2 regions of the Glaciecola sp. HA4-3 genome follow, and region 2 is predicted to be linked to the other one. Evidence: predicted binding sites of a transcription regulator. Region 2 holds the regulator's gene; the other holds the start of a gene.
What was found. Region 2 encodes LexA, which represses DNA repair genes until DNA is damaged. Its sites were predicted from a motif close to TACTGTATNNNNATACAGTA; they were not measured.
Positions count from the first base shown of each region.

Region 1 (3,432 bases), 760 kb from region 2:
TCATGTGTATCTTTTGTCATGTTATCGATAATATCAAAGAAGCTAGCTAAAGCATTTGCTGCACGCCCTGACAAGCGTTTCTCGTTGAGCATGTTGCGGCCAGCCTGCCACATTGATAGCTGGTTTTCACGCGCATACGCTCTTATATTACTCAATGTTTTGTCGCCCAACCCACGCGCGGGCGTGTTCACTACTCGTTCAAATGCTGCATCATCTATAGGATTGCTTATCAAACGTAGGTAGCTTAATGCATCTTTGATTTCTTGACGTTCAAAAAAGCGCAAACCACCATATATGCGATAGGGTAGTCGTTGATGTAATAGTGCTTCTTCGAGCACTCGAGATTGGGCATTATTACGATATAAAATTGCGCAGTCTGATAAACTTGCACCGTCATCAAAAAAGTCTTTTATGCGCGAAACGATAAACCGCGCTTCATCGATTTCATTAAAACCCGCATATAAGGCGATTTTGTTACCATCTTCCCCATCTGTCCATAGATCTTTGCCTAATCGACCTCTGTTATGGTCAATGACCGCGTTGGCCGCTTTGAGTATATTACCTGTAGAGCGGTAGTTTTGTTCCAGTCGTATAGTTTGCGAGTTGGGAAAATCTTTGAGAAAATGTGAAATATTGGCAACATTAGCGCCGCGCCAGCCATAAATAGATTGGTCATCATCGCCGACAATCATCATGTTGTTTTGTTTGGTGGATAAGAGCTTTAGCCAAGCATATTGTATGTTGTTGGTATCTTGGAATTCGTCTACCAAAATCGCTTTGAATCGTTGCTGATAATGCTTTTTTAGTGACTCGTTGTCTCTGATGGTTTCGTAGCATCTTAGCAATAGCTCTGCGAAATCAACAAGACCCGACCGGTTGCAGGTTTCTTCGTAAGCTTTGTAAATATCGCGCATCTTTTTTTGATTCGGGTCATCGTGCGTTTCGACTTGCGCTGCTCGTAAACCTTCATCTTTGTTACCATTGATGTACCACTGAACTTGTTTAGGTGGCCAGTGTTTTTCATCAAGATTAAGTGCTTTTATTAGCCGCTTGATTAAGCGGTGTTGGTCGTCTGAATCTAAAATAGTAAAATTTTGCGGTAAGTTTGCTTCTTCATAATGCAGGCGTAATAAGCGATGCGCCAGTCCATGAAAGGTGCCAATCCACATATTAAATATAGAATTACGCATAAGGCTCTCAACACGAGAGCGCATTTCTTTGGCTGCTTTATTGGTGAATGTAACGGCTAAAATACTAAATGGAGACAGTTTTTCTACTTCCGCCAACCAACAAATTCGATGGACTAAAACACGTGTTTTACCACTACCAGCGCCTGCTAATACCAACATGTTTTGATTAGGCGCTCCAACAGCTTCACGTTGTTTGTCGTTTAGTTCATCAAGAAGTACTGATACATCCATTTAAAAACCTTTAAGCGAAAATAGAGTGGTTGCTTGCAGTTTATAGGTTTTGTTTAGTCCCAAAACTGAGTATTAGTAAAGGATTCTATCAGGATACCACTAAAAAAGCTGTCTATTTATACAGCATATATACCAAAATCCAGTGCGCTTAAATGCAATCAGTTTTCGTCACGGTCTTTCAAAAGACAGTGTTTAGTGTAATCACCAAGTTCATTAGCACTCCAATCACCCTTGGGTTTTTCATCCATTGCATTACACCATTTAACACTACCAACTTCAGGAGCACATGCGCTTATGCTTGCAACCGATAAAGCGAGTAAGATGATATACATTGGTTTTTTGTAATGTTTAATATTCATAGTTTGATGGTTTGCTTAATGTTAAAGACGAAAATTATGCCAAATATTGGATAATTTACAATCTGTATTTGCGCCGCCGCTGGCAAGCCATTATTCTATATAAACTTGGATACAGTACAGAGATAAAGAGCATGAAAATTAAGCAAGTTGGACATCCTATTTTGCGGCAACGTTCTAAGGACGTCGAGCAAATCGATTTCTCTAATGGCACCGTGAACAATACAATCCAAATGATGCAAGATATTCTCAACGGCATTAAAGCTATTTCAGATGAAAATGGAAATGCATTAAGTGCACCTCAAGTAGGGGTCGCGATTAGACTGGTTGTCCTTAGAATTAATGGTGTCTTTGAGGCTTTTATCAATCCTCGTTTACGTCCCTTGTCTGAAGATGCATTTATGTTCGATGAAGAATGTTTTAGCTTTTATCAAATGCGAGCGAAGGTAGAACGTTTTCAAAAAGTCGAAGTGACGTATCTTGATGCGACAGGCACTAAAAAGTCCATGCAAATGCAGGGCGAGTTTTCTGGCTTAATACAGCATGAAGTCGACCATCTAGATGGTATTTTCTTTCTTGATAGGGTTGAAAAAAACGAATCTGTGCAAAGTATTGATTATATATATAAAGACACGCCAGAGCGTCTATCGGTAGTTAAAAAAATGTGTGATTACATGGCAAGCTAATATTAAAAGTTGTCAAGTTGATTACTAAAGGAAAAATGATGACTAAGTTATGTGCACAAAATTTTTGGTTACGCTTAAAGCAAGAAGCCCAAGCTGTCTCTAATGAAGAGCCATTGCTATCGAGTTATTTGCACGCCTGCGTGCTGAATCACCATAATTTTGAAACCTCGTTGAGCTTTATTTTATCAAATAAAGTCAGTGATGAGGTAATGCCCGCGATATCTGTTCGAGAAATGTTTGATGAAGCATATTTACTTAACCCAGTAATGCTAGATGCCGCAATTGATGATATTCAAGCGGTTACCGCGCGCGATCCAGCAGTGTCATCGTTGTTAACGGTGTTGATACATTTTAAAGGGTTTCAAGCACTTCAAGTACATCGTTTAGCAAATTATTTATGGCATAAAGGACGCAAGGAACTTGCCCTGTTTATTCAAAGCCGCAATTCCGAAGTATTTTCAGTTGATATACACCCTGCCGCGCAAATTGGTAAGGGAGTAATGCTAGATCATGCAACCGGCATAGTCATCGGTGAAACGGCCGTGGTGGAAGATGATGTATCTATTTTACAAGAAGTCACTCTTGGCGGCACAGGCAATGAACAAGGTGATCGACACCCCAAAATACGTCGCGGCGTAATGATTGGCTCTGGTGCAAAAGTATTAGGCAACATTGAAGTGGGTGAGGGCTCAAAGATTGGTGCAGGCAGTGTTGTACTTGATTCGGTGCCTTGCTGTGTGACTGTTGTTGGGGTGCCAGCTAAAATCGTCGGCAAGCCAGATTGCAACATGCCATGTGAATCGATGCAACAAAACGTGTTAGTGGATAGCCAGCAAGGTAGCGCCTCTGATGGCTAAAAACAAGCTAATCAAACAGCATCTTGATAACTTACAGGCTTTTGCTATAACGTCTAAAACAAGGGCCGATATCGACAAAGCCGCAGCGCTTATCAAAGACTATGCCAAACAG
Region 1 covers NZ_CM146340.1:2,947,881-2,951,312, reverse strand. The annotation lists gene uvrD (DNA helicase II) at 1-1,421, opposite strand, end outside; gene ACZ1G6_RS14220 (DUF3012 domain-containing protein) at 1,580-1,780, opposite strand; gene ACZ1G6_RS14215 (peptide deformylase) at 1,912-2,463, shown strand; gene cysE (serine O-acetyltransferase) at 2,502-3,320, shown strand; gene ACZ1G6_RS14205 (hypothetical protein) at 3,313-3,432, shown strand, end outside.
Region 1: a site for LexA is predicted at 1,528-1,547, ahead of uvrD (DNA helicase II). Genes of this name have one in related genera too.

Region 2 (3,432 bases):
AAATGCCTGGTTCATTGACCTTCGTCCAAGTCTCATTGATAAACCCAGGATTTGCGTCTTTTTTGATTGCAAAGTCAGGTACCCACCAAGAGTGGATAACATCATCTGAGGTGATTAAAAATCGAACTTTCTTACCCGTTGGAATAACCAAAGGTCTATCCACTTCGAGCAAGTAATTAGCAGTTTTATCAAATTTATTGCGTATTTGTTCGGGCTGAGTTGCCAAGACCGAAAAGAAATCAATATCATTATCACGATATTCGTAGTGCCATTTCCATTGCGAGCCTGTGACTAAGATGGTGATATCAGCCTCGGACACATCTTCCATTTCTATCAAGGTATTCGCTGCTGGTACTGCCATAAAGATAAGAATTAAGAACGGAACGACCGTCCACGCAATCTCAACCGAAACATTTTCATGAAAATTTGCTGGTTTAGCGCCTTTTGACTTACGGTGGACAACCATTGAATAAAACATGACGCCAAATACCACAACGGCAATGACAACGCATATCCAAAACATCAACATATGAAGTCCAAAGACTTCATTACTAATGTCTGAAACGCCAGGGCGTAAATTTAAGTCAGATCTGCCTGTATATGATGGGTCTGCAGCAAATGCCGAAAACCCAAGCAACAAGAAAAGTGGACTTAGGATGAGGTTCCGAAATTTCACAGTGTGCTCCTATCTATGCCTGTAGTATCGATGCAGTAAATTTGTGCAAAAGTTGAGTGAAAACTAGACATAGGTTTAATAATTCGTAATAGGTTTGTTGTATTTTTGTAAATTACCCGCTAATAATCGGGCACTTGAAACAAATAGTCTAGTGTTTTTTATATAAATTTCTGGTTTATTACTCGAAAAATATTGCCGATGGTACGATTGATGTACAAAATTGGGAGATTAAAACAAAAAAAACGAGCTATTAGCTCGTTTTTTCATGAATAACAATTTGTTTACAAACTACAAGTCGCCGTGGTCTCGAATAACGCCAACTGCTAACCCTTCAATCGTAAAAAACTGAGATGCTAAGTCAACTTTTATTGGATTAAAATCTTCATTTTCAGCGTGAAGTAGAATTTCACTTCCTTTGCGTTCAAAGCGCTTAACCGTGACATCTTCGTCAACACGCGCAACGACCACCTGTCCGTTGTTTACTTGGTCTGTTTTATGAACAGCGAGTAAGTCACCGTCCATAATACCGATATCTTTCATACTAGCGCCTTTTACTCTGAGTAAAAAGTCGGCGCGTGGATGGAACATGGCGGGATCACATTTAAATCTATTCTCGATATGTTCGGTTGCTAAAATAGGTTCACCCGCTGCCACTTGGCCAATCAAAGGAAGACCATCTTCAAGCTCATCCTCTAAATCAACGTTCAACCTTATACCACGAGAAGTTCCTAGTAATATTTCTATCATTCCTTTTTTTGCTAGCGCCTTTAAATGTTCTTCAGCGGCATTTGCTGATTTAAAGCCTAAGGTGCGAGCTATTTCAGCCCGTGTAGGTGGCATACCAGTATCAAGGATGCTATTTTTGATGAGGTTTAGGACTTCTTGTTGCCTAGGAGTTAGTGGACGCATAAACAGCCTGTTTTTCTATACAGTTATTTTGAGTATATCCTTTAAAAATCAATAAGCAAGCACTTTTTAATTAGGGTCGATCATGACTTGTAACAAATAAGCTCAACTAATTATGACATTTGAGTGCTACCAACGAGTCGGTTCATGTTAATATGCTTTGGTATAGTTTTTACCAAAGTATGATTAAAGAGGTAAGATGAATAGACTAGGTAATATTATTAGACGATTATTGTCGGCGCCTATCAGTGCATTTGTTTCTGTCAAAACGGTCCCTGCGGATGTTGAAAAAGAGCTTGGCATTGATTCTACAAAACCTATTGTCTATCTACTTCAAAGTTCATCGTTTACAGATACCATTGCACTGATAAAGTCAACAAAGGCCGCTGGCCTTCCCTCGCCAACCAATAAGCTCAAACTTGATGGTAAAACACATAAACGTTATTACTCGCTTACCCACCCAAGAGGCTTTTTTAGCGATAAAGCCAAAGCAACCACGATTGAAGACAATTTCACAGAAATGTTTCATTTACATCGTGAAAATGAAGAGTTGGACGCACAAGTAGTGCCTGTTTTTATCACGTGGGGCCGAAGTGCAGGTAAAGAAAAGTCTGGTTTTGCACAGTTAATTGCCTCAAAGGCATCACCAAGTTGGCTCCGTAAAGCCTTCATAGTGCTATGGTTTGGTCGAGATAATTTTGTCAGTTATTCAAAGCCAGTTTCCACTCGGCAAATGGCCAACTTAAAGGGTTCCGATCAACAAATCGCGCAAAAATTAATTCGCGTGGCTCGCACTCATTTTCAGCGAAAAAGACAAACCTTAAGTGGGCCAACTTTACTTGAGCGAGAAACCCTATATAACTCGGTACTTGGTGCAACAAGCGTTAAATTAGCGATAGAGAACGAAACTAGTAGTAAAAAGATTAGTGCGCATGCTGCCAAGAAAAAAGCCAAGTTTTATGTTGATGAAATATCTGCAGATTATCGTGAAGGCTTAATACGTATTGGGGAAAGAATTCTTCGTCGAGTGTGGAACAAGATCTACGATGGTATTGAAATACATAATGCTAAACGAGTAAGAGAGCTTGCCGCGAATGGCCATGAAATCATTTACGTGCCTTGTCATCGAAGCCACATGGATTATCTTTTACTCACTTACGTGATTTATCATGAAGGGCTAGTTACCCCTCATATTGCGGCAGGTATTAACTTAAACTTTTGGCCTGCAGGCCCTATCTTTAGGCGGTGTGGTGCATTTTTCTTAAGACGCAGCTTTGCAGGAAACAAACTATATAGCGCAATATTCAGAGAGTATCTTGAACTACTGTTTAATAAAGGGTACTCGGTTAAGTATTTCCCTGAGGGAGGGCGTAGTCGAACTGGTCGATTGTTACCGCCTAAAACGGGCATGCTTGCAATGACTTTACAAGCCTTGACAAAAGGTATTAATCGCCCTGTATCAATCGTACCCGTTTATCTTGGATATGAGCATGTGATGGAGGTGAAAAGTTATCAAAAAGAGTTGAAAGGAAAAGGGAAAAAGAAAGAATCACCCACCCAAGTATTTTCAGCCATCAGAAAGCTCAAGAATTACGGCCATGCTTTTGTCAATTTTGGCGAGCCTATTAATTTGCATGGCTTCTTAGATCAGCAAGTACCAGATTGGCGAGAAACCACGCCAGATGATGACAAAAAACCAAAATGGTTAACGCCGACTGTCAACAGCTTGGCAAATAACATCATGACGCGTATTAACCACAGCGGTGCCCTAAATGGTACTGCTTTGTTAGCTTTCAGCTTACTGTCATCTAAGACACATATCATGAGCAAAAAAGAGTTGGTCGCTTCAG
Region 2 covers NZ_CM146340.1:31,412-34,843, reverse strand. The annotation lists partial or broken gene coxB (cytochrome c oxidase subunit II) at 1-640, opposite strand, end outside; gene lexA (transcriptional repressor LexA) at 965-1,585, opposite strand; gene plsB (glycerol-3-phosphate 1-O-acyltransferase PlsB) at 1,782-3,432, shown strand, end outside.